Regions from separate parts of the Bacillus sp. AK128 genome, predicted to be linked through region 2. Evidence: a T-box and tRNA genes for the amino acid it is inferred to sense, from the RefSeq annotation. Region 2 holds a T-box; the other regions hold tRNA genes.
The links. The T-box of region 2 lies ahead of tyrS (tyrosine--tRNA ligase). A T-box ahead of a tRNA ligase gene usually reads a tRNA of that ligase, here a tRNA-Tyr.
Positions count from the first base shown of each region.

Region 1: it has a tRNA-Tyr gene. The T-box ahead of tyrS (tyrosine--tRNA ligase) is inferred to sense a tRNA for this amino acid. The anticodon was not compared.
Region 3: it has a tRNA-Tyr gene. The T-box ahead of tyrS (tyrosine--tRNA ligase) is inferred to sense a tRNA for this amino acid. The anticodon was not compared.
Region 4: it has a tRNA-Tyr gene. The T-box ahead of tyrS (tyrosine--tRNA ligase) is inferred to sense a tRNA for this amino acid. The anticodon was not compared.

Region 1 is NZ_CP096379.1:823,726-828,975, forward strand. Features, by position in the region: rRNA gene M1D60_RS03760 (23S ribosomal RNA) at 1-333, shown strand, start outside; rRNA gene rrf (5S ribosomal RNA) at 459-574, shown strand; tRNA gene M1D60_RS03770 (tRNA-Val) at 587-662, shown strand; tRNA gene M1D60_RS03775 (tRNA-Thr) at 726-801, shown strand; tRNA gene M1D60_RS03780 (tRNA-Lys) at 810-885, shown strand; tRNA gene M1D60_RS03785 (tRNA-Leu) at 894-978, shown strand; tRNA gene M1D60_RS03790 (tRNA-Gly) at 1,013-1,087, shown strand; tRNA gene M1D60_RS03795 (tRNA-Leu) at 1,102-1,190, shown strand; tRNA gene M1D60_RS03800 (tRNA-Arg) at 1,217-1,293, shown strand; tRNA gene M1D60_RS03805 (tRNA-Pro) at 1,304-1,380, shown strand; tRNA gene M1D60_RS03810 (tRNA-Ala) at 1,397-1,472, shown strand; tRNA gene M1D60_RS03815 (tRNA-Met) at 1,516-1,589, shown strand; tRNA gene M1D60_RS03820 (tRNA-Ile) at 1,611-1,687, shown strand; tRNA gene M1D60_RS03825 (tRNA-Ser) at 1,700-1,792, shown strand; tRNA gene M1D60_RS03830 (tRNA-Met) at 1,988-2,064, shown strand; tRNA gene M1D60_RS03835 (tRNA-Asp) at 2,068-2,143, shown strand; tRNA gene M1D60_RS03840 (tRNA-Phe) at 2,169-2,244, shown strand; tRNA gene M1D60_RS03845 (tRNA-Thr) at 2,422-2,497, shown strand; tRNA gene M1D60_RS03850 (tRNA-Tyr) at 2,530-2,614, shown strand; tRNA gene M1D60_RS03855 (tRNA-His) at 2,649-2,724, shown strand; tRNA gene M1D60_RS03860 (tRNA-Gln) at 2,746-2,820, shown strand; tRNA gene M1D60_RS03865 (tRNA-Gly) at 2,825-2,898, shown strand; tRNA gene M1D60_RS03870 (tRNA-Ile) at 2,917-2,993, shown strand; tRNA gene M1D60_RS03875 (tRNA-Asn) at 3,069-3,143, shown strand; tRNA gene M1D60_RS03880 (tRNA-Ser) at 3,150-3,240, shown strand; tRNA gene M1D60_RS03885 (tRNA-Glu) at 3,258-3,329, shown strand; gene M1D60_RS03890 (glucose-1-phosphate adenylyltransferase) at 3,781-4,929, shown strand; gene M1D60_RS03895 (GlgC family sugar phosphate nucleotidyltransferase) at 4,951-5,250, shown strand, end outside.
Region 2 is NZ_CP096379.1:3,702,844-3,708,093, reverse strand. Features, by position in the region: gene M1D60_RS18620 (class I SAM-dependent methyltransferase) at 90-686, opposite strand; gene M1D60_RS18615 (MarR family transcriptional regulator) at 881-1,420, shown strand; T-box leader at 1,436-1,654, shown strand; gene tyrS (tyrosine--tRNA ligase) at 1,704-2,948, shown strand; gene M1D60_RS18605 (DUF5412 family protein) at 3,188-3,661, shown strand; gene M1D60_RS18600 (ABC transporter ATP-binding protein) at 3,891-4,796, shown strand; gene M1D60_RS18595 (ABC transporter permease) at 4,801-5,250, shown strand, end outside.
Region 3 is NZ_CP096379.1:4,115,465-4,120,714, forward strand. Features, by position in the region: gene M1D60_RS20625 (ABC transporter ATP-binding protein) at 1-639, opposite strand, end outside; gene M1D60_RS20630 (TetR/AcrR family transcriptional regulator) at 646-1,206, opposite strand; tRNA gene M1D60_RS20635 (tRNA-Leu) at 1,526-1,606, opposite strand; tRNA gene M1D60_RS20640 (tRNA-Cys) at 1,759-1,832, opposite strand; tRNA gene M1D60_RS20645 (tRNA-Gly) at 1,835-1,909, opposite strand; tRNA gene M1D60_RS20650 (tRNA-His) at 1,973-2,048, opposite strand; tRNA gene M1D60_RS20655 (tRNA-Trp) at 2,069-2,142, opposite strand; tRNA gene M1D60_RS20660 (tRNA-Tyr) at 2,161-2,245, opposite strand; tRNA gene M1D60_RS20665 (tRNA-Phe) at 2,276-2,351, opposite strand; tRNA gene M1D60_RS20670 (tRNA-Asp) at 2,530-2,605, opposite strand; tRNA gene M1D60_RS20675 (tRNA-Met) at 2,609-2,685, opposite strand; tRNA gene M1D60_RS20680 (tRNA-Val) at 2,890-2,965, opposite strand; tRNA gene M1D60_RS20685 (tRNA-Glu) at 3,006-3,080, opposite strand; tRNA gene M1D60_RS20690 (tRNA-Ser) at 3,105-3,196, opposite strand; tRNA gene M1D60_RS20695 (tRNA-Asn) at 3,201-3,275, opposite strand; rRNA gene rrf (5S ribosomal RNA) at 3,437-3,552, opposite strand; rRNA gene M1D60_RS20705 (23S ribosomal RNA) at 3,676-5,250, opposite strand, start outside.
Region 4 is NZ_CP096379.1:2,698,468-2,703,717, forward strand. Features, by position in the region: gene acnA (aconitate hydratase AcnA) at 1-841, opposite strand, end outside; gene sspO (small acid-soluble spore protein O) at 1,084-1,233, shown strand; tRNA gene M1D60_RS13405 (tRNA-Glu) at 1,392-1,463, opposite strand; tRNA gene M1D60_RS13410 (tRNA-Ser) at 1,480-1,570, opposite strand; tRNA gene M1D60_RS13415 (tRNA-Asn) at 1,577-1,651, opposite strand; tRNA gene M1D60_RS13420 (tRNA-Ile) at 1,738-1,811, opposite strand; tRNA gene M1D60_RS13425 (tRNA-Gly) at 1,832-1,902, opposite strand; tRNA gene M1D60_RS13430 (tRNA-Gln) at 1,906-1,980, opposite strand; tRNA gene M1D60_RS13435 (tRNA-His) at 2,000-2,075, opposite strand; tRNA gene M1D60_RS13440 (tRNA-Trp) at 2,088-2,161, opposite strand; tRNA gene M1D60_RS13445 (tRNA-Tyr) at 2,256-2,340, opposite strand; tRNA gene M1D60_RS13450 (tRNA-Thr) at 2,374-2,449, opposite strand; tRNA gene M1D60_RS13455 (tRNA-Phe) at 2,626-2,701, opposite strand; tRNA gene M1D60_RS13460 (tRNA-Asp) at 2,727-2,802, opposite strand; tRNA gene M1D60_RS13465 (tRNA-Met) at 3,102-3,178, opposite strand; tRNA gene M1D60_RS13470 (tRNA-Ser) at 3,341-3,433, opposite strand; tRNA gene M1D60_RS13475 (tRNA-Ile) at 3,442-3,515, opposite strand; tRNA gene M1D60_RS13480 (tRNA-Met) at 3,535-3,608, opposite strand; tRNA gene M1D60_RS13485 (tRNA-Ala) at 3,659-3,734, opposite strand; tRNA gene M1D60_RS13490 (tRNA-Pro) at 3,751-3,827, opposite strand; tRNA gene M1D60_RS13495 (tRNA-Arg) at 3,836-3,912, opposite strand; tRNA gene M1D60_RS13500 (tRNA-Leu) at 3,944-4,032, opposite strand; tRNA gene M1D60_RS13505 (tRNA-Gly) at 4,047-4,121, opposite strand; tRNA gene M1D60_RS13510 (tRNA-Leu) at 4,156-4,240, opposite strand; tRNA gene M1D60_RS13515 (tRNA-Lys) at 4,249-4,324, opposite strand; tRNA gene M1D60_RS13520 (tRNA-Val) at 4,432-4,507, opposite strand; rRNA gene rrf (5S ribosomal RNA) at 4,611-4,726, opposite strand; rRNA gene M1D60_RS13530 (23S ribosomal RNA) at 4,787-5,250, opposite strand, start outside.

The DNA.
Region 1 (5,250 bases), 1.8 Mb from region 2:
AAAGCGGTACGCGAGCTGGGTTCAGAACGTCGTGAGACAGTTCGGTCCCTATCCGTCGTGGGCGTAGGAAATTTGAGAGGAGCTGTCCTTAGTACGAGAGGACCGGGATGGACACACCGCTGGTGTACCAGTTGTTCTGCCAAGGGCATCGCTGGGTAGCTATGTGTGGACGGGATAAGTGCTGAAAGCATCTAAGCATGAAGCCCCCCTCAAGATGAGATTTCCCATTCTTTGAAGTAAGACCCCTGAAAGACGATCAGGTTGATAGGTCTGAGGTGGAAGCGTGGCGACACGTGGAGCTGACAGATACTAATAGGTCGAGGACTTAACCATATTTAAATGACATTCTTGCATACGATATTATCTAGTTTTGAGGGAACAAAAATTTCCTCTTGTAATTTCTCATAAAATGAGTATAATTAAAAAGGTCGCTAATGTTTCTAGTGATCAAAATATAGTCTGGTAATTATGGCGAAGAGGCCACACCCGTTCCCATTCCGAACACGGAAGTTAAGCTCTTCAGCGCCGATGGTAGTTGGGGCATTGCCCCTGTGAGAGTAGGACGTTGCCAGGCTGTATCAAATTTGGAGGATTAGCTCAGCTGGGAGAGCACCTGCCTTACAAGCAGGGGGTCGGCGGTTCGATCCCGTCATCCTCCACCATAGATTTTTCACGTTAGTGAAAATATTTAATAAATAAAATGTTCTAACAATAAAACTTTATACGCCGGCTTAGCTCAGTTGGTAGAGCAACTGACTTGTAATCAGTAGGTCGTGGGTTCAAATCCTATAGCCGGCACCACTTAATTAGAGCCATTAGCTCAGTCGGTAGAGCATCTGACTTTTAATCAGAGGGTCGAAGGTTCGAGTCCTTCATGGCTCACCATTTTGTGCGCGGATGTGGCGGAATTGGCAGACGCACTAGACTTAGGATCTAGCGCCTTACGGCGTGGGGGTTCGACTCCCTTCATCCGCACCAAATTCAATTAAATAATCTATTGCAATACATTGTTGCGGAAGTAGTTCAGTGGTAGAACACCACCTTGCCAAGGTGGGGGTCGCGGGTTCGAATCCCGTCTTCCGCTCCAAGAGTTCATGTATTGCCGGGGTGGCGGAACTGGCAGACGCACAGGACTTAAAATCCTGCGGTAGGTGACTACCGTACCGGTTCGATTCCGGTCCTCGGCACCATAGTTTTTTTTGAAAAAACTATTTTAGCGCCCGTAGCTCAATTGGATAGAGCGTTTGACTACGGATCAAAAGGTTAGGGGTTCGACTCCTCTCGGGCGCGCCATATTCATGAACGGGAAGTGGCTCAGCTTGGTAGAGCACCTGGTTTGGGACCAGGGGGTCGCAGGTTCAAATCCTGTCTTCCCGACCATTAAAGATTAGACTATGGGGCCTTAGCTCAGCTGGGAGAGCGCCTGCCTTGCACGCAGGAGGTCAGCGGTTCGATCCCGCTAGGCTCCACCAAATTTTTTGCAATAGCAAAACATTCAATAATACTTTTTAATATGGCGGTGTAGCTCAGCTGGCTAGAGCGTACGGTTCATACCCGTGAGGTCGTGGGTTCGACTCCCTCCGCCGCTATTACCATTTAAAAGTATAATTGGACCTTTAGCTCAGCTGGTTAGAGCAGACGGCTCATAACCGTCCGGTCGTAGGTTCGAGTCCTACAAGGTCCACCATTGTAAACACACGGAGGAATACCCAAGTCCGGCTGAAGGGATCGGTCTTGAAAACCGACAGGCGGGTCAAACCGCGCGGGGGTTCGAATCCCTCTTCCTCCGCCATATTTTTATCTGGATATAAAAGTGATTTATAAAAGTGAAACATTTATATTATCGCCGGGTGGAGCACGTTGAATAATCTTCATCGATTCCACATCAGCATACCAATTTTCTTCTTGAACCATCATCTTGTAAAATTGGGATGGTCGTAATAGTAGACATGAAGTGCATTTAGTAAAATTGAATTATTTATATTATCGCGGGGTGGAGCAGTCTGGTAGCTCGTCGGGCTCATAACCCGAAGGTCGTAGGTTCAAATCCTGCCCCCGCAACCAAATGGTCCCGTGGTGTAGCGGTTAACATGCCTGCCTGTCACGCAGGAGATCGCGGGTTCGATTCCCGTCGGGACCGCCATTATTTTAACTAAAACTAAACAGATGGCTCGGTAGCTCAGTCGGTAGAGCAAAGGACTGAAAATCCTTGTGTCGGCGGTTCGATTCCGTCCCGAGCCACCATTTTTGTTTTTTTTTGTTGTAAGTATCGTATGCCGGCTTAGCTCAGTTGGTAGAGCACGTCGGAATAATCTTCTAAGAGATACTTCAGCGTACCAATCGAGTTGCTGCTTGAGTTAGCTTCCTGAGATTGGGACGACATGTACTATAAGAGCAAGAGTTAGAAATACTTTATAAAATGCCGGCTTAGCTCAGTTGGTAGAGCAACTGACTTGTAATCAGTAGGTCGTGGGTTCAAATCCTATAGCCGGCACCAGTTTTTTTCGAGAGAAAAATGTTTGTAATAGTGGAGGGGTAGCGAAGTGGCTAAACGCGGCGGACTGTAAATCCGCTCCCTCCGGGTTCGGCGGTTCGAATCCGTCCCCCTCCACCATAGTTTTATTAAAATAACATCATATAATTTTATGGCGATCGTGGCGAAGTGGTTAACGCATCGGATTGTGGTTCCGACATTCGAGGGTTCGATTCCCTTCGGTCGCCCCATATTTTATTAATTTTATTTTTTGGGCTATAGCCAAGCGGTAAGGCAACGGACTTTGACTCCGTCATGCGTTGGTTCGAATCCAGCTAGCCCAGCCATATTGCGGGTGTAGTTTAATGGTAAAACCTCAGCCTTCCAAGCTGATGTCGTGAGTTCGATTCTCATCACCCGCTCCAACAAGTTATTACTCATTTGGGCCTATAGCTCAGTTGGTTAGAGCGCACGCCTGATAAGCGTGAGGTCGATGGTTCGAGTCCATTTAGGCCCACCATAGTTTTTTCGCACTAGCGAAAATAACTCACCTTATAATGTTTTATAAAGTATCTCATCTTTATTTTTATATTATTCCACCATAGCTCAGCGGTAGAGCATTCGGCTGTTAACCGAAGGGTCGTAGGTTCGAATCCTACTGGTGGAGCCATATTTTGGGGAAGTACTCAAGTGGCTGAAGAGGCGCCCCTGCTAAGGGTGTAGGTCGTTAACGCGGCGCGAGGGTTCAAATCCCTCCTTCTCCGCCAGTCTTATATATTATATCGGCCCATTGGTCAAGCGGTTAAGACACCGCCCTTTCACGGCGGTAACACGGGTTCGAATCCCGTATGGGTCATCACAAAAAGCACTGCACTATGCAGTGTTTTTTTATTTTGTCTTCTTTATTGAACTCTTACTCATCATGAAGATAAATCGGTTCCTATACACTCTTCTAATACATTCCACTCACGTGAACTAATTCTTTACCTCGTATCTACCTAAACTACTAACTCTATTATTCATCATTTATGATCTATCTATACATCTACTCTCTATCATTCACCAAAATTTTATAGTATATCTTTTTATTTGCTAAACTATGTCTTATTCTGTCATACGAAAGATTAGACTCCTTTTCATTTTAGCAAGGAAAAAGCCAGAATTAATTGAATATTTAAGGAATGATGCTATTACTTTCATTTTAATTTTAGGTCATTATATCTACTAAATTTTTGTCATCTAAGCATCTCTCTTAGCATATTTAATATAATTACTATTTATTTTTGGGTGAGAGGAGATCTATGATTATGGTTCAACGAAATTGTGTAGCTATGCTACTAGCTGGAGGAAAAGGGAGTCGGCTACATTCTCTTACAGAAAGCTTAGCAAAACCCGCTGTTCCATTTGGTGGGAAGTATCGAATCATTGATTTTTCGCTTAGTAATTGTACAAATTCAGGAATTGATACAGTTGGTATTTTAACTCAGTATCAACCTCTCGTCTTAAATTCTTATATTGGTATTGGTAGTACATGGGATTTAGACAGGAAGCATGGAGGCGTTACGGTATTACCACCATATGTGGAATCAGATAGTATGAGATGGTATACAGGAACAGCAAGTGCTATATATCAAAACATGAATTACATTAGTCAGTATGATCCTAATTATGTACTCATTTTATCCGGAGACCATATTTATAAGATGGATTATGCTGAGATGCTCTCCTATCACATTGAGAAAGGTGCAGATGTGACTATTTCGGTTAAGGAAGTGGAGTGGGATGAAGCAAGTCGTTTTGGGATCATGAACACAAGTGAGCATATGGATATTCTAGAATTTGAAGAAAAACCAATCTCTCCTAAAAGTAATTTAGCCTCGATGGGAATTTATATTTTCTCTTATTCCGTTTTAAAAGAATTTCTTGAATTAGATGATTCCAATCCTCAATCCAGCCATGATTTTGGAAAAGATGTGATTCCTCTTTTACTTAGAAATCAGAAAAAACTATTTGCTTACCCATTTAAAGGCTACTGGAAAGATGTTGGGACGGTTAAAAGTCTATGGGAAGCCAATATGGATTTATTAAATGATCAATCAGAGTTAGATCTATATGATCAATCATGGAGAATTTATTCAGTAAATCCCAACCAACCACCTCAATATATATCACCAGATGCGGTTATTCAGCAATCATTAATTAATGAAGGATGTGTCATTGAAGGACATGTACAACATTCAGTTTTATTTCAAGGTGTACATATTGGAAAAGGCTCAACTGTGAAAGATTCCGTTATTATGCCTGATGCTATTATAGGGGAAAACGTTTATATAGAACGAGCGATTGTTCCTTCAGGGATGAAAATTGAAAGTGATTCAGAGATACGTTGTGTTAATGATTCAGAAGATGTCATTTTAGTTTCTGAAGAGATGATTGCTGCTTGTAAGGCTGATTAATATATCTAGGAGGAACGTGTTATGAAAGATACAATGATGGGGTTGATTGATGCTTCAACTGTGAGTGATTCCTTATCTTCACTAACTGTTAAACGATCGCTCTCTGTCATTCCATTTGGCGGGAGATATCGTCTGATTGATTTTGCTTTATCTAATATGGTGAATTCGGGAATCCGTAGTGTTGCAATATTTCCCAAGCACCAATATCGGTCACTAATGGACCATATAGGTTCAGGAAAGCATTGGGATTTAAACCGAAAGAAAGATGGGTTATTCTTTTTTCCTCCAACAGAGCATGACAATGAGTGTGAAATGAGCTTT
Region 2 (5,250 bases):
TCACATCAATCGGGATCCCAAACCTATGTAGAGGTCAAAGACTCTCCTTGATAGGAGTGGTTCTTTTTTATGTGTGAACAAAGAGTAAATCACTTGATACAGTTGGATATAAACATGGAGGCATCTTGATTCATAAAGATACTTTTACCGTGGTAGAATGTCTTCATTTCTATTGAATGAAAGCCAACTTCGGACAAAATATTTTTCAGTTCTTCATGCGAAAAACCGTTATGAACTTTTGGATGATTGATATGATCATTTTTATCAAAATCAACAATAATTAGTTTTCCACCATCGTTTAAAATATTGAACAGTTCTTGTACAATTTTCTTCGTATCTGGGATATGAAGGAGAACTAATGACATTAAAATGATGTCTGCCTTTAGTTCAGGTGTTTCCCCAGTGAAATCAGAAAAAAGCACGTTTGAATTGGAAATTCCTCTGCTAGAAATTTTAGCTTTGGCAACCTCCAACATTTGTTTAGAGGAATCTACTAACAATACAGATTCTACTAGATCTGATAATTCTAAACTAACTAACCCCGTCCCACTCCCATAGTCAAGTAAGGATTTTGATTGACAATTCTGTAATTCGGATTTCACTTCATTTGCAACTACTTTTGCTAATTCCACTCTTGGTTCTGTATCATATCTTTTTGCCATCTCTTCAAACACGTTATCTTCCATAATTCCATATTCAACTCCTTGTTGATAAAAACGAATGCTACATAGTGGTCATATTATAACAAAGTTTAAAGGTAATCTCCTATTTTACTGCCTCCCCAAAAAAACTGGAGAAGCATAAGGTTGGAATAAAGAAATTTACTTTAGAAGCCTGCTTGCATAATCCAGATCTATTTGTTAATATCGTTTCATAGCTAATGATTCAGAAAAAAGGAGGGATTCTAATTCATTCCTATAAAAATGAAGGAGAACTTCTACCTGAAGAAATTGATACCATTAATCGTTTAACGCAAATACCTATTGAATCTCTAGATCTTGATGCAATTGCTGTAGTAACTAATTTATATCGTGTTGCCCAAGGGTTAAAGAACAAAATGGAGCAGGAAGTTTTATCAGAATACGGATTATCATGGACTGCATTTTCCATGCTTTATGATTTGTGGATATGGGAATCAGTTGAGACAAAGAAGCTAGCGGAGTCTTCAGGTGTTTCAAAAGCCACTGTCAGTAATATAACCAAAACCCTCGAAAATAAAGAACTTTGTTTTAGGAAAACAGACAATAGAGATCGAAGAATTACCTATGTTGCACTAACTGATAAGGGTAAGCAAGTAATGGAGCAACTTTACCCTCGGTTCCATAAAGGAGAAGTTGAAATTGTTGCAAGCCTTTCAACAAATGAGCAAATAGAAATAACTAAATTACTTAGAACGGTTATTAGAGATAATAACTTTTAATAACAATAAAATATTGTAGCTGCAATGACAGGAAACCCAGTAGTAGTTATCTCCCTGTGTACAGAGAGTCGGTGGTTGGTGCAAACCGATACATAGATAACACGAATTACATTCCTTGAGCTTTCTTTGTGGATAAGCAAAGAACGGTCGAGCCGTTAACTCGCTTAAGTGGGAGGATTTGTTGATCCTTCAATTAGGGTGGTACCGCGTGTAAAAGTTAACCACGTCCCTTTATTTTTTAGGGATGTGGTTTTTTTATATTTATTTTTGGGAGGAAATTAGGATGAGTCATGTACTGGAACAATTAAACGAGAAACAAATAAAAGAAGTAAAGAGACAAATGACGATGTACAGCCAAGGAGTTCAAGAAATTATTCCAGCTGAAGAGCTAGAAAATAAAGTAGCAAAGTCAGTATTAGAAAATAAACCACTTAAGATTAAGTTAGGACTAGATCCTTCAGCGCCAGATGTTCATCTAGGACATACGGTTGTCCTAAACAAGATGAGGCAGTTTCAGGAGAACGGACATATCATTCAACTTATAATTGGGGATTTCACTGGTAAAATTGGTGACCCAACTGGTAAATCAGTTGCAAGAAAACAGCTAACGGATGAGCAAGTAAAGCATAATGCGCAAACCTATTTCGAACAATTTGCAAAGATTATTGATATGGAAAAGGTTGAGCTACATTACAATTCTAAATGGTTATCAACGTTGAATTTTGAAGATGTCATTCAGCTTGCAGGGAAAATAACGGTAGCACGCTTGTTAGAGCGAGATGACTTTGAAGAACGAATTGCTATGGGCAAACCAATTTCTCTGCACGAATTCTTTTACCCTCTAATGCAAGGTTATGATTCAGTGATGCTAGACTGCGATATAGAACTGGGTGGAACAGACCAGCACTTTAACATTTTAATGGGAAGGCATTACCAAGAAAAGTTTGGAAAAGAGAAACAAGTGGCTTTGTTAATGCCATTATTAGAGGGTCTTGACGGTGTAGAAAAGATGTCTAAATCAAAGAACAACTACATCGGGATTGATGAAAGACCGCAAGAAATGTACGGAAAAGCCATGTCTATTCCCGATGAACTAATGGTTAAATACTTTGAACTAATCACAGATTTTACTCCAGAACAAATTCAAAAAGTAAAAGAAGACCTAAATGCAGGATCCTTACACCCGAGGGATGCGAAAATGTTATTAGGTAAAACGATTGTTAGAATGTACCATGGCATGGAAGAAGCAATTAAAGCAGAGCAGCATTTCGTCTCTGTTTTCCAGGAAGGGACATTACCTGATGAGATGCCAGAGGTGAAATGGAACGGAAACGGCGAAACACCAGTGATTGATTTACTCGTTGATTTACAATTACTAAACTCAAAAAGTGAAGCACGAAGAATGGTTGAAAACAAAGGAGTAAAAATAAATGGAGAAAGAGTAGAGGATCCTAAATTAATAGTGTCTATTACGGATGGATTAATACTACAGGTAGGTAAACGAAAGTTTGTAAAGATAAAGAAGTAATCGATGTAGAGGTGCAACTTTAATGTTGTACCTTTATTTTTGTTCTTTATATTAACCCAGGGAGGAATAATACTTTTTTAATTGAATACAAACATATGTGTTTATCAAAATTAAGTCAATATGTTTTCATGAATCTTCATAAAGAACGGGGGATTACAATTTTAATTCTAGTCGGTATTTTACTAACTTTCATTACCGTTATATTATTCTTGATTTTATGTGCTTTTATAGTAGGTTCTTTGATTAGAAAGAGACCTTTCCCTAAAAAATTATTGATTGCAACATTATCTGGGATTGTTATAGTTTCCTTCATTTATATTTATGAAATGTACTTTTTTACATTTAGTGAAATTGACCGAACTTCGGTCCAAGCGGGACCTGGCCCTATATTATCACCAACCGAAGAATATACGGCTAATGCCTATTATGAACTATACGGTGGGGCAGCAGGTGGTGTTAATGTATGGGTTGAAATTACCTACAATCATGAGAAAAATAAAGTGAAAACTGTTTATTATAGTGATGCCAAAAGAGATATTATGATTAAATGGGTGGATGAAGATACCCTTTCTATTTTAAATAACGATTCAAATAATCCAGATTTAAATAGAAGTGTCGAATTAGATATTGGGAAAGAGATTTATCACGAAACTGGATTAGCTTGTAAAAGTTTATTAATGAAGGATGAATATGAGACTTGCTATCAAGATTGATATACCTTGTTGGCTTTAAAATGAACACTGTATGGAGAACTGCACCCCTTTTGTTAGAAAACACTAACCCATGGGGTGTTTTTTTTTGCTCATTAAGAAACCCTTTTTAGGTTTATGTGAAACCAAATGGAAGGTCAGCCGTAGATATAAATAAGGATAAAAAAGGAAATTCAGTAATAAGAAGAGGTTGGACTTATGTACTACAAAACAGAGATGTAGGAGGAAGATGATGAAACCGGTTCTGACATTAGATAACGTCAAAAAGACGATTAAAGGGAAGAGCATTATTAATGGTATTAGTTTTACGGTTACAGAAGGAGAGGTTTTTGGTTTCTTAGGACCCAATGGAGCAGGGAAAACAACGACCATTCGAATGATTGTGGGTCTCATGGGAATTACAGAAGGTGATATCGTTGTTTGTGGGAAAAGCATAAAGAAGGATTTTGAAGGAGCAGTCAGCAACATCGGTGCGATTGTTGAAAACCCAGAAATGTACAAGTTTTTATCAGGTTACCAAAATCTCCTTCAATACGCTCGAATGCATAAAGGAATTACAAAAGAAAAGATCAATGAAGTGGTTGAGCTTGTTGGGTTAACAGCTAGAATAAATGATAAAGTGAGAACTTATTCATTAGGTATGAGGCAGCGCCTTGGTTTAGCGCAATGTTTATTACATAGTCCGAAGCTATTAATCTTAGATGAACCAACAAATGGTTTGGATCCTGCAGGTATAAGAGAAATTCGAGATCATCTGCGTATGCTTACCAGGGAAAAGGGATTAAGTGTAATTGTATCGAGCCACTTATTATCGGAAATGGAAATGATGTGTGATCGAATTGCGATTATCCAAAATGGAAGTTTAGTAGATGTACAGCAGGTCCGTGACTTTGTACAAAATGACCAACTAATGTATACCTTTGAAACAGGAATTCTAGGAGAAGCTGAAGGTTGGTTACAAGAGGAATTTAACGCAACGATTGTAGAAAAGGGTTTTACCATTGAGGTTGAAAAAGCTACAATTCCGGCACTTATGCAGAAATTAATCCATTCCAATATTGATGTTTATAGTGCATTTCCAGTTTCAAAATCATTAGAGGATCGCTTTTTCGAAATAACAGCGGGTAAGGGGGAGTAGGACATTGGGTAAATTAATCATAAATGAATGGGTGAAAATTTTTAGAAGACCTGGTACATATGTCATGATTGGGCTAGTGGTTCTTTTCATCTTAGCTTATGCCGGAATTAATAAGTATGAAGAGTCGCATTCACAGCCAATGAATAACTCCAGTTGGAAGCAGGAACTAGAAACACAGATTGAGTACGATAAACAATCTTTAAGTGAGATGGGCGGTATAAACTCGAACCTTAAAATGTTTTATGAACGAGAAATTGCTATAAAGGAATACCAGCTCGAGCACGAAATCGCTCCACAAACGGAAAAGCATGTGTGGTCATTTGTTAACGATGCAAAGGCAGCCATTAGCTTTGCCGGGCTATTTACAATTATTATTGCAGCGGGTATCGTTGCTTCCGAGTTCTCCTGGGGTACGGTGAAATTACTTTTAATCAGACCACTAAGTCGATCGAAG
Region 3 (5,250 bases), 410 kb from region 2:
TAGAGTTCCTGTCTCAATAATTTTACCTTGACGTATAATAGTGACACGATCACACAGCTTTTCTACTTCTGATAAGATGTGACTAGATAGCAAGACACTCTTTCCTTGATTCTTTACATTCAACACACATTCCTGGAACACCTTTTCCATCAAAGGATCAAGTCCAGAAGTAGGTTCATCTAAAATAAATAAATCTGCTTCAGTTGCAAATGCAGCAACCAACGCAACCTTTTGACGATTACCTTTAGAATACGTTCTACACTTTTTGGAAGGATCTAAATCAAACCTCTTAATTAACTCATCCCGTTTAACTTTGTTTACGTTACCATTAAATTTTAAAAATAGATCAATAACTTCTCCACCAGTTAAATTTGGCCATAAATTAACATCACCAGGTACATAAGCAATCCGCTTATGAATATCCACAGCATCCTTCCAAGCATCTTTGTTAAACACTTGAACATCTCCAGAAGTTGCATTTAATATCCCTAGTAACACTCGAATCGTCGTCGACTTACCAGCACCATTTGGTCCTATAAAACCGAGTACTTCACCTCTATTCACCTCAAAATTGACGCCATCCAAAGCAGTAAACTTCCCGAATTTCTTTGTTAAATTGGTAACTTTTAATATACTCATAAACGCTTATTCCTCCCCTTTGTAGAAACAACGCTTTAATATCGATGAATAGCTCTCCCATTCATTGATGATGTCCAGCCCAATAGTATCAAAAGAACTTAAATTTTTCGTTTGAATTTCTGCAAAACCACCCATCGTCCAATTTAGAATCTGAAATGCCTTTTCAGGATCAATATCTTCTCGAAACTTTGACCAGTCTAGATTTTCATAAATACGCTTCAAGCCATCCTCTAAATTACCACCCATAATTCGTTCAACCTCAGATTTAACTTCCGTTGACTGTTCTTCTTGTATTGATTTTAGAAAATCAAATACTAAGGGATACTTCTGCTGAATCCCTAACTTAATAAATCCAATCTGACTAATACGCTTAAATAGATCCCTTTCATTCATGTCAACTTCATCATAAATGACCTCAAGAACCTTAAGTGAATAATCAATCAAATAGAGATACAAATCCTTTTTATTATTAAAATAGTTGAATAATGAACCCTTGGATATTTGTGCTTCTTTAACTATTTCATTTGTTGACGCCTTATCATATCCACTCTGGACGAATTGTTCCATTGCCGCATTAATGATACGTTCTCTTTTATCATTTTTTAAACTGAGAAAATTTGTATTAATAACCTTTCAGTCCTTTCAAATATATGACCAATTTGGTCATTTAGAATATAACACAATTGACCACATTGGTCAATTTATACTCTTCTACAAAATTTTTAATTTACTTGTTGGAAAATGAGTTAGTTCGAAAAGGACCATGTTAAATAAGTGAAAATTATAATTCGAACTGATTAACAACCTTATTTCTTTCACCCAAAACAAAAAAACCCTGAAAATGCTTGTTTTAGCATTTTCAGGGTTTTTTGAACCTTACATTAGATACCGGTGGCCGGGGTCGAACCGGCACTCCAGAGGAACACGATTTTGAGTCGTGCGCGTCTGCCAATTCCGCCACACCGGCAAGTGTAATAATTCTTGCAGACATCCATTAATATATCATGTGAATAGTGGCTTGGTCAATCATGAAAAGGTATTCAATAATCAACACTTGTTTTATAAAATAAAAAAACCAATCCTACATGGTATTGGGATCGTCGCTTATTTAAAGGAATATGGAGGCGGCAACCGGATTCGAACCGGTGGTAAAGGTTTTGCAGACCTCTGCCTTACCACTTGGCTATGCCGCCGTTGGAGCGGAAGACGGGATTCGAACCCGCGACCCCCACCTTGGCAAGGTGGTGTTCTACCACTGAACTACTTCCGCATGATCAATGGATACTTATATATATGCAAAAAGCTTGGCAATATTGACAATTAAACACAAAAATGGGGCGACCGAAGGGAATCGAACCCTCGAATGTCGGAACCACAATCCGATGCGTTAACCACTTCGCCACGATCGCCACTATATTAAATGTTCTATTGGCAGGGGTAGCAGGAATCGAACCCACACCAAAGGTTTTGGAGACCTTCGTTCTACCTTTAAACTATACCCCTATAGTAATAATAAATAAATGGTGGAGGGGGACGGATTCGAACCGCCGAACCCGGAGGGAGCGGATTTACAGTCCGCCGCGTTTAGCCACTTCGCTACCCCTCCATTTATTTAATTACATGATAAAATAAAAAATGGTGGCTCGGGACGGAATCGAACCGCCGACACAAGGATTTTCAGTCCTTTGCTCTACCGACTGAGCTACCGAGCCAAATATAGATAATAAATTGTTATAGTTAATCTTCTACAATTGGGCAAAGCTTCGTCCCAATCTCAGGTAGATAATTCAAGTAGCATCTCGATTGGTACGCTGATGATCTTTCTAGGAAGATTATTCGAACGTGCTCTACCGACTGAGCTACCGAGCCAGATTAAAACTCATAAAAAAATGGCGGTCCCGACGGGAATCGAACCCGCGATCTCCTGCGTGACAGGCAGGCATGTTAACCGCTACACCACGGGACCACTTGGTTGCGGGGGCAGGATTTGAACCTACGACCTTCGGGTTATGAGCCCGACGAGCTACCAGACTGCTCCACCCCGCGATAATATAAATATTACATTAAACTGAATGCATCTCACTTTTGCTATCACGACCATCTCGATTTTTCTTAAGATGATAAATCAAGAAGTCAAAATCGATATGCTGATGAATTCTCAACGATGGTAATTCCACCGTGCTCCACCCAGCGATAATATAAAAGTAAATCTATTTATGGATAGATATTTTCACTGACGTGAAAAATCTATGGTGGAGGATGACGGGATCGAACCGCCGACCCCCTGCTTGTAAGGCAGGTGCTCTCCCAGCTGAGCTAATCCTCCATATTAATGGCAAGTTATTTTCACTAGCGTGAAAAAACTTTGGTGACCCATACGGGATTCGAACCCGTGTTACCGCCGTGAAAGGGCGGTGTCTTAACCGCTTGACCAATGGGCCATATATAAATCCTCGTGGTTGTTGTGGCGGAGAGCGAGGGATTCGAACCCTCGAGACAGTGTTAACCGCCTACACGATTTCCAATCGTGCTCCTTCGACCACTCGGACAGCTCTCCAAGTTGGCTCCACCAGTAGGATTCGAACCTACGACCCTTCGGTTAACAGCCGAATGCTCTACCGCTGAGCTATGGTGGAACAATTGCAAGTTTTGTAACGCATTAAGCTATCATTGGTACGAACATCCCGATCTCAGAAAGATTATTCAAGATGTATCTCAATCGGTACGCTGAAGCTTATTCGATGAAGCATACTCGGTCGTGCTCTACCGCTGAGCTATGGTGGAAAAATTTAAAACAGCCTGGCAACGTCCTACTCTCACAGGGGCAATGCCCCAACTACCATCGGCGCTGAAGAGCTTAACTTCCGTGTTCGGAATGGGAACGGGTGTGGCCTCTTCGCCATCATTACCAGACTATTTTTTGTCACTAATTAGTAGCGACCTTTTTAATTATACTCATTTTACTGAGAATTTCAAGAGGAATTTTTTGTTCCCTCAAAACTAGATAATATCGTATGCAAGAATATCGTTTTAAATATGGTTAAGTCCTCGACCTATTAGTATCTGTCAGCTCCACGTGTCGCCACGCTTCCACCTCAGACCTATCAACCTGATCGTCTTTCAGGGGTCTTACTTCAAAGAATGGGAAATCTCATCTTGAGGGGGGCTTCATGCTTAGATGCTTTCAGCACTTATCCCGTCCACACATAGCTACCCAGCGATGCCCTTGGCAGAACAACTGGTACACCAGCGGTGTGTCCATCCCGGTCCTCTCGTACTAAGGACAGCTCCTCTCAAATTTCCTACGCCCACGACGGATAGGGACCGAACTGTCTCACGACGTTCTGAACCCAGCTCGCGTACCGCTTTAATGGGCGAACAGCCCAACCCTTGGGACCGACTACAGCCCCAGGATGCGATGAGCCGACATCGAGGTGCCAAACCTCCCCGTCGATGTGGACTCTTGGGGGAGATAAGCCTGTTATCCCCGGGGTAGCTTTTATCCGTTGAGCGATGGCCCTTCCATGCGGAACCACCGGATCACTAAGCCCGACTTTCGTCCCTGCTCGACTTGTAGGTCTCGCAGTCAAGCTCCCTTGTGCCTTTACACTCTACGAATGATTTCCAACCATTCTGAGGGAACCTTTGGGCGCCTCCGTTACATTTTAGGAGGCGACCGCCCCAGTCAAACTGCCCACCTGACACTGTCTCCCAGCTCGATCAGAGCTGCGGGTTAGAATTTCAATACAGCCAGGGTAGTATCCCACCGACGCCTCCACCGAAGCTGGCGCTCCGGCTTCTCAGGCTCCTACCTATCCTGTACAAGCTGTACCAAAATTCAATATCAGGCTACAGTAAAGCTCCACGGGGTCTTTCCGTCCTGTCGCGGGTAACCTGCATCTTCACAGGTACTATAATTTCACCGAGTCTCTCGTTGAGACAGTGCCCAAATCGTTACACCTTTCGTGCGGGTCAGAACTTACCTGACAAGGAATTTCGCTACCTTAGGACCGTTATAGTTACGGCCGCCGTTTACTGGGGCTTCAATTCAAAGCTTCGCTTGCGCTAACCTCTCCTCTTAACCTTCCAGCACCGGGCAGGTGTCAGCCCCTATACTTCGCCTTGCGGCTTCGCAGAGACCTGTGTTTTTGCTAAACAGTCGCTTGGGCCTTTTCACTGCGGCTCTCTCGGGCTTTCACCCTACCAGAGCACCCCTTCTCCCGAAGTTACGGGGTCATTTTGCCGAGTTCCTTAACGAGAGTTCTCTCGATCACCTTAGGATTCTCTCCTCGCCTACCTGTGTCGGTTTGCGGTACAGGCACCTCTCACCTCGCTAGAGGCTTTTCTTGGCAGTGTGGAATCAAGAACTTCGGTACTATATTTCCCTCGCCATCACAGCTCAGCCTTTATGGTAAGCGGATTTGCCTACTTACCAGCCTAACTGCTTGGACGCGCACTTCCAATCGCGCGATTCTCTATCCTCCTGCGTCCCCCCATTGCTCAAACGGTGAGGAGGTGGTACAGGAATATCAACCTGTTGTCCATCGCCTACGCCTTTCGGCCTCGGCTTAGGTCCTGACTAACCCTGAGCGGACGAGCCTTCCTCAGGAA
Region 4 (5,250 bases), 1.0 Mb from region 2:
CTTTAGCACGAAGTACTTGAGTAACCTTTAAAGCTAAGTCAGTTGCTGTAGTACCATTTGGAAGGTCTCCTACAAGCTTAACTCCAATTACCTCTGGTACAGGGAAATAAGAAGGTTGTCCTAGCATTCCAGCTTCCGCTTCAATACCACCTACACCCCAACCTAAAACTCCAATGCCGTTAATCATTGTAGTATGTGAATCAGTACCAACTAAAGAATCTGGGAACGCTTCAAATTCACCATTTTCACCTTCTACAGCATGAACAACGTTTGCTAAGTATTCTAAGTTTACTTGGTGAACAATTCCTGTTGCAGGAGGAACAGCACGATAGTTATCAAATGCTTTTGTTGCCCAGCTTAAGAAATTATAACGCTCTGCGTTACGTTCAAACTCAAGATCCATATTGAAAGCTAATGCATCTGCTGTCCCAGCTCTGTCAACCTGAACAGAGTGGTCAATTACAAGATCCACTGGCTTTTCTGGGTTAATTTTTTGAGGGTCTCCACCTAAATCAGCCATTGCTTTTCTTAATGATGCTAAGTCAACTACAGCAGGAACCCCTGTAAAGTCCTGAAGAATGACACGTGAAGGTTTAAACGGTACGTCTACTTCCTTCAGTTCATCCGTTCCCCATTTTGCTAAGTTTTCAACGTGTTCTTTTGTAATCACACGGCCGTCATACTGACGTAAAACTGATTCTAATAAAACTTTGATTGAGTAAGGTAAGCGGGACACATTTCCAATCCCTGCTTCTTCAAGGGCTTTTAAATTATAATAATTGTACTTCTTTCCATTCACCTCAAAGGATGAACGTGATTTGAATACATCGTTTGTAGCCACGAGTACTCCCCCTTTTCATTCATATTAACAGAAAGCTCACTGAACAATTTTAGCAATCCTTCTACTACCTACCTTTTTATCTTAATACAAGTATATACATAAGTAAATAAAAAGAAAGTTATGGTTTGTTATAAGGATTTCTTATTGAAAAAAAACCAAAAGTGATTTCTCCTTGTTGAATTTTCTTTACTAACATATTTTTCTCCTAGATGACTCATTATATAACTACGGAGGTGAGGTAGATGGCAAAGCGTAAAGCAAATCACGTCATTCCAGGAATGAATGCAGCAAGTGCTCAAGGAGTAGGTGCAGGATATAATGAAGAATTCCAGAATGAACCATTAACAGCTGAACAACGACAAAACAATAAAAAACGAAAGAAAAATCAATAATGCTTCGATTTATGGAAGAAGGGGCATAGCCTCCTTTTTCTATTTTATTTGAGAAATTAATAAACAATTATAGTATGTAGATGACTCCTATTTTTAGATCATACCTTTTACTGGATACATATAAAAAACACTGCGAATTGCTGCAGTGTTAGATTTGATGACCCATACGGGATTCGAACCCGTGTTACCGCCGTGAAAGGGCGGTGTCTTAACCGCTTGACCAATGGGCCGATATGAATATGAGACTGGCGGAGAAGGAGGGATTTGAACCCTCGCGCCGCGTTAACGACCTACACCCTTAGCAGGGGCGCCTCTTCAGCCACTTGAGTACTTCCCCAAAATATGGCTCCACCAGTAGGATTCGAACCTACGACCCTTCGGTTAACAGCCGAATGCTCTACCGCTGAGCTATGGTGGAATAGTGGAATGATGTACAAATACAAACAAGATTCTTTATACAAAATAATAAGGTAAGTTATTTTCGCTAACGCGAAAAAACTTTGATGGGCCTAAATGGACTCGAACCATCGACCTCACGCTTATCAGGCGTGCGCTCTAACCAACTGAGCTATAGGCCCATTCATTAGTACAAAGATTAAGCGGGTGATGAGAATCGAACTCACGACATCAGCTTGGAAGGCTGAGGTTTTACCATTAAACTACACCCGCAAATGGCTGGGCTAGCTGGATTCGAACCAACGCATGACGGAGTCAAAGTCCGTTGCCTTACCGCTTGGCTATAGCCCAAAAAATTAAAAATAAAATATGGGGCGACCGAAGGGAATCGAACCCTCGAATGTCGGAACCACAATCCGATGCGTTAACCACTTCGCCACGATCGCCATAATCACTTTTGGCAGGGGTAGTAGGAATTGAACCCACACCAAAGGTTTTGGAGACCTTCGTTCTACCTTTAAACTATACCCCTATAAAAATTTAATAGAGATGTAACTTTACTAAGGATAGTTTTTTTCTAAACACCCGAAATAAGGAAAGTTATTTTCGCAGACGCGAAAAAACTTTGGTGGAGGGGGACGGATTCGAACCGCCGAACCCTGAGGGAGCGGATTTACAGTCCGCCGCGTTTAGCCACTTCGCTACCCCTCCACTTACAGAATAACTTTTTCATCATAAAAATGATGGTGCCGGCTATAGGATTTGAACCCACGACCTACTGATTACAAGTCAGTTGCTCTACCAACTGAGCTAAGCCGGCATTTTGAAAAAATAGCCCTAACTATAAAACTTCTAATATTTGTCGTCCCAATCTCAGGAAGCTAACTCAAGAAGCATCTAGATTAGTACGCTGATGATATTGCTAAGGAGATAATTCCGACGTGCTCTACCAACTGAGCTAAGCCGGCATACTATACTAACAGCAAAAAAGCAAAATGGTGGCTCGGGACGGAATCGAACCGCCGACACAAGGATTTTCAGTCCTTTGCTCTACCGACTGAGCTACCGAGCCATTTAATTAATTTCAGTTGCAATAATGGCGGTCCCGACGGGAATCGAACCCGCGATCTCCTGCGTGACAGGCAGGCATGTTAACCGCTACACCACGGGACCATTTCAAAAACTCAATTTAAAATTAATGCATCCAGCTAGTGCTGATACAACTGTCCCTTCCTCTACTAGAAAATTCATTGATGCCCATGCGTCGGGACAACTCGATGTTTATTCATCGAAGTTTCGCTCGTCGCTACACCACGGGACCATTTCAGAAACTCAATTTAAAATTAATGCATCCAGCTAGTGCTGATACAACTGTCCCTTCCTCTACTAGAAAATTCATTGATGCTAATGCGGCGGGACAACTCGATGTTTATTTATCGAAGTATCGCTCGTCGCTACACCACGGGACCATTTGGTTGCGGGGGCAGGATTTGAACCTACGACCTTCGGGTTATGAGCCCGACGAGCTACCAGACTGCTCCACCCCGCGATAATATAAATAATTCAATTTTACTACATGCATTTCATGTCTACTATTACGACCATACCAATTTTGCAAGATGATGTATTCAAGAAGGAAAATCAGTATTCTGATGTTGAATCAATGAAAATTATTCATTAACTACTTTTTAAATGTTTCTAATTAAACATATGGCGGAGGAAGAGGGATTCGAACCCCCGCGCGGTTTGACCCGCCTGTCGGTTTTCAAGACCGATCCCTTCAGCCGGACTTGGGTATTCCTCCGTATTTTATGGACCTTGTAGGACTCGAACCTACTACCGGACGGTTATGAGCCGTCTGCTCTAAACAACTGAGCTAAAGGTTCATTCTTAGTTTTGGGTTAATAGCGGCGGAGGGAGTCGAACCCACGACCTCACGGGTATGAACCGTACGCTCTAGCCAGCTGAGCTACACCGCCATAAAAAATTTGTTAAATGTTTTGTATTTTTATCCATTTACAAAACACTTTGGTGGAGCCTAGCGGGATCGAACCGCTGACCTCCTGCGTGCAAGGCAGGCGCTCTCCCAGCTGAGCTAAGGCCCCTTATTATGGTGTTTAATGGTCGGGAAGACAGGATTTGAACCTGCGACCCCCTGGTCCCAAACCAGGTGCTCTACCAAGCTGAGCCACTTCCCGTTAAAATTTGGCGCGCCCGAGAGGAGTCGAACCCCTAACCTTTTGATCCGTAGTCAAACGCTCTATCCAATTGAGCTACGGGCGCTAATAGATTTGATTTACTTCTGCAAAAGCTTTGGTGCCGAGGACCGGAATCGAACCGGTACGGTAGTCACCTACCGCAGGATTTTAAGTCCTGTGCGTCTGCCAGTTCCGCCACCCCGGCAATACATAAACTCTTGGAGCGGAAGACGGGATTCGAACCCGCGACCCCCACCTTGGCAAGGTGGTGTTCTACCACTGAACTACTTCCGCAACAATGTATTGCAATAAATTATTTAATTACATTTGGTGCGGATGAAGGGAGTCGAACCCCCACGCCGTAAGGCGCTAGATCCTAAGTCTAGTGCGTCTGCCAATTCCGCCACATCCGCGCACAAAATGGTGAGCCATGAAGGACTCGAACCTTCGACCCTCTGATTAAAAGTCAGATGCTCTACCGACTGAGCTAATGGCTCTCATATAATGGTGCCAGCTATAGAATTAAAATCTCCATCATAAGAAATGTTACTAATAACATTATTTATCAATAGATATTTCATTTTTCACTAACGTGAAAAATATTTGGTGGAGGATGACGGGTTCGAACCGCCGACCCCCTGCTTGTAAGGCAGGTGCTCTCCCAGCTGAGCTAATCCTCCACATTTATTTTCTTGGAACATTTAACGACCCTTAATGTATCATGATTAATAATTACATTCAATGTGAACTTTTTTCCAGAAATCATTTTTCATTAGAGTCATTGCTTGGCGACGTCCTACTCTCACAGGGGCAATGCCCCAACTACCATCGGCGCTGAAGAGCTTAACTTCCGTGTTCGGAATGGGAACGGGTGTATCCTCTTCGCCATCACCACCAAACCAATAAGGGATTGTTCCCTCAAAACTAGATAATATCGTATGCAAGAATGTCATTTAAATATGGTTAAGTCCTCGACCTATTAGTATCTGTCAGCTCCACGTGTCGCCACGCTTCCACCTCAGACCTATCAACCTGATCGTCTTTCAGGGGTCTTACTTCAAAGAATGGGAAATCTCATCTTGAGGGGGGCTTCATGCTTAGATGCTTTCAGCACTTATCCCGTCCACACATAGCTACCCAGCGATGCCCTTGGCAGAACAACTGGTACACCAGCGGTGTGTCCATCCCGGTCCTCTCGTACTAAGGACAGCTCCTCTCAAATTTCCTACGCCCACGACGGATAGGGACCGAACTGTCTCACGACGTTCTGAACCCAGCTCGCGTACCGCTTTAATGGGCGAACAGCCCAACCCTTGGGACCGACTACAGCCCCAGGATGCGATGAGCCGACATCGAGGTGCCAAACCTCCCCGTCGATGTGGACTCTTGGGGGAGATAAGCCTGTTATCCCCGGGGTAGCTTT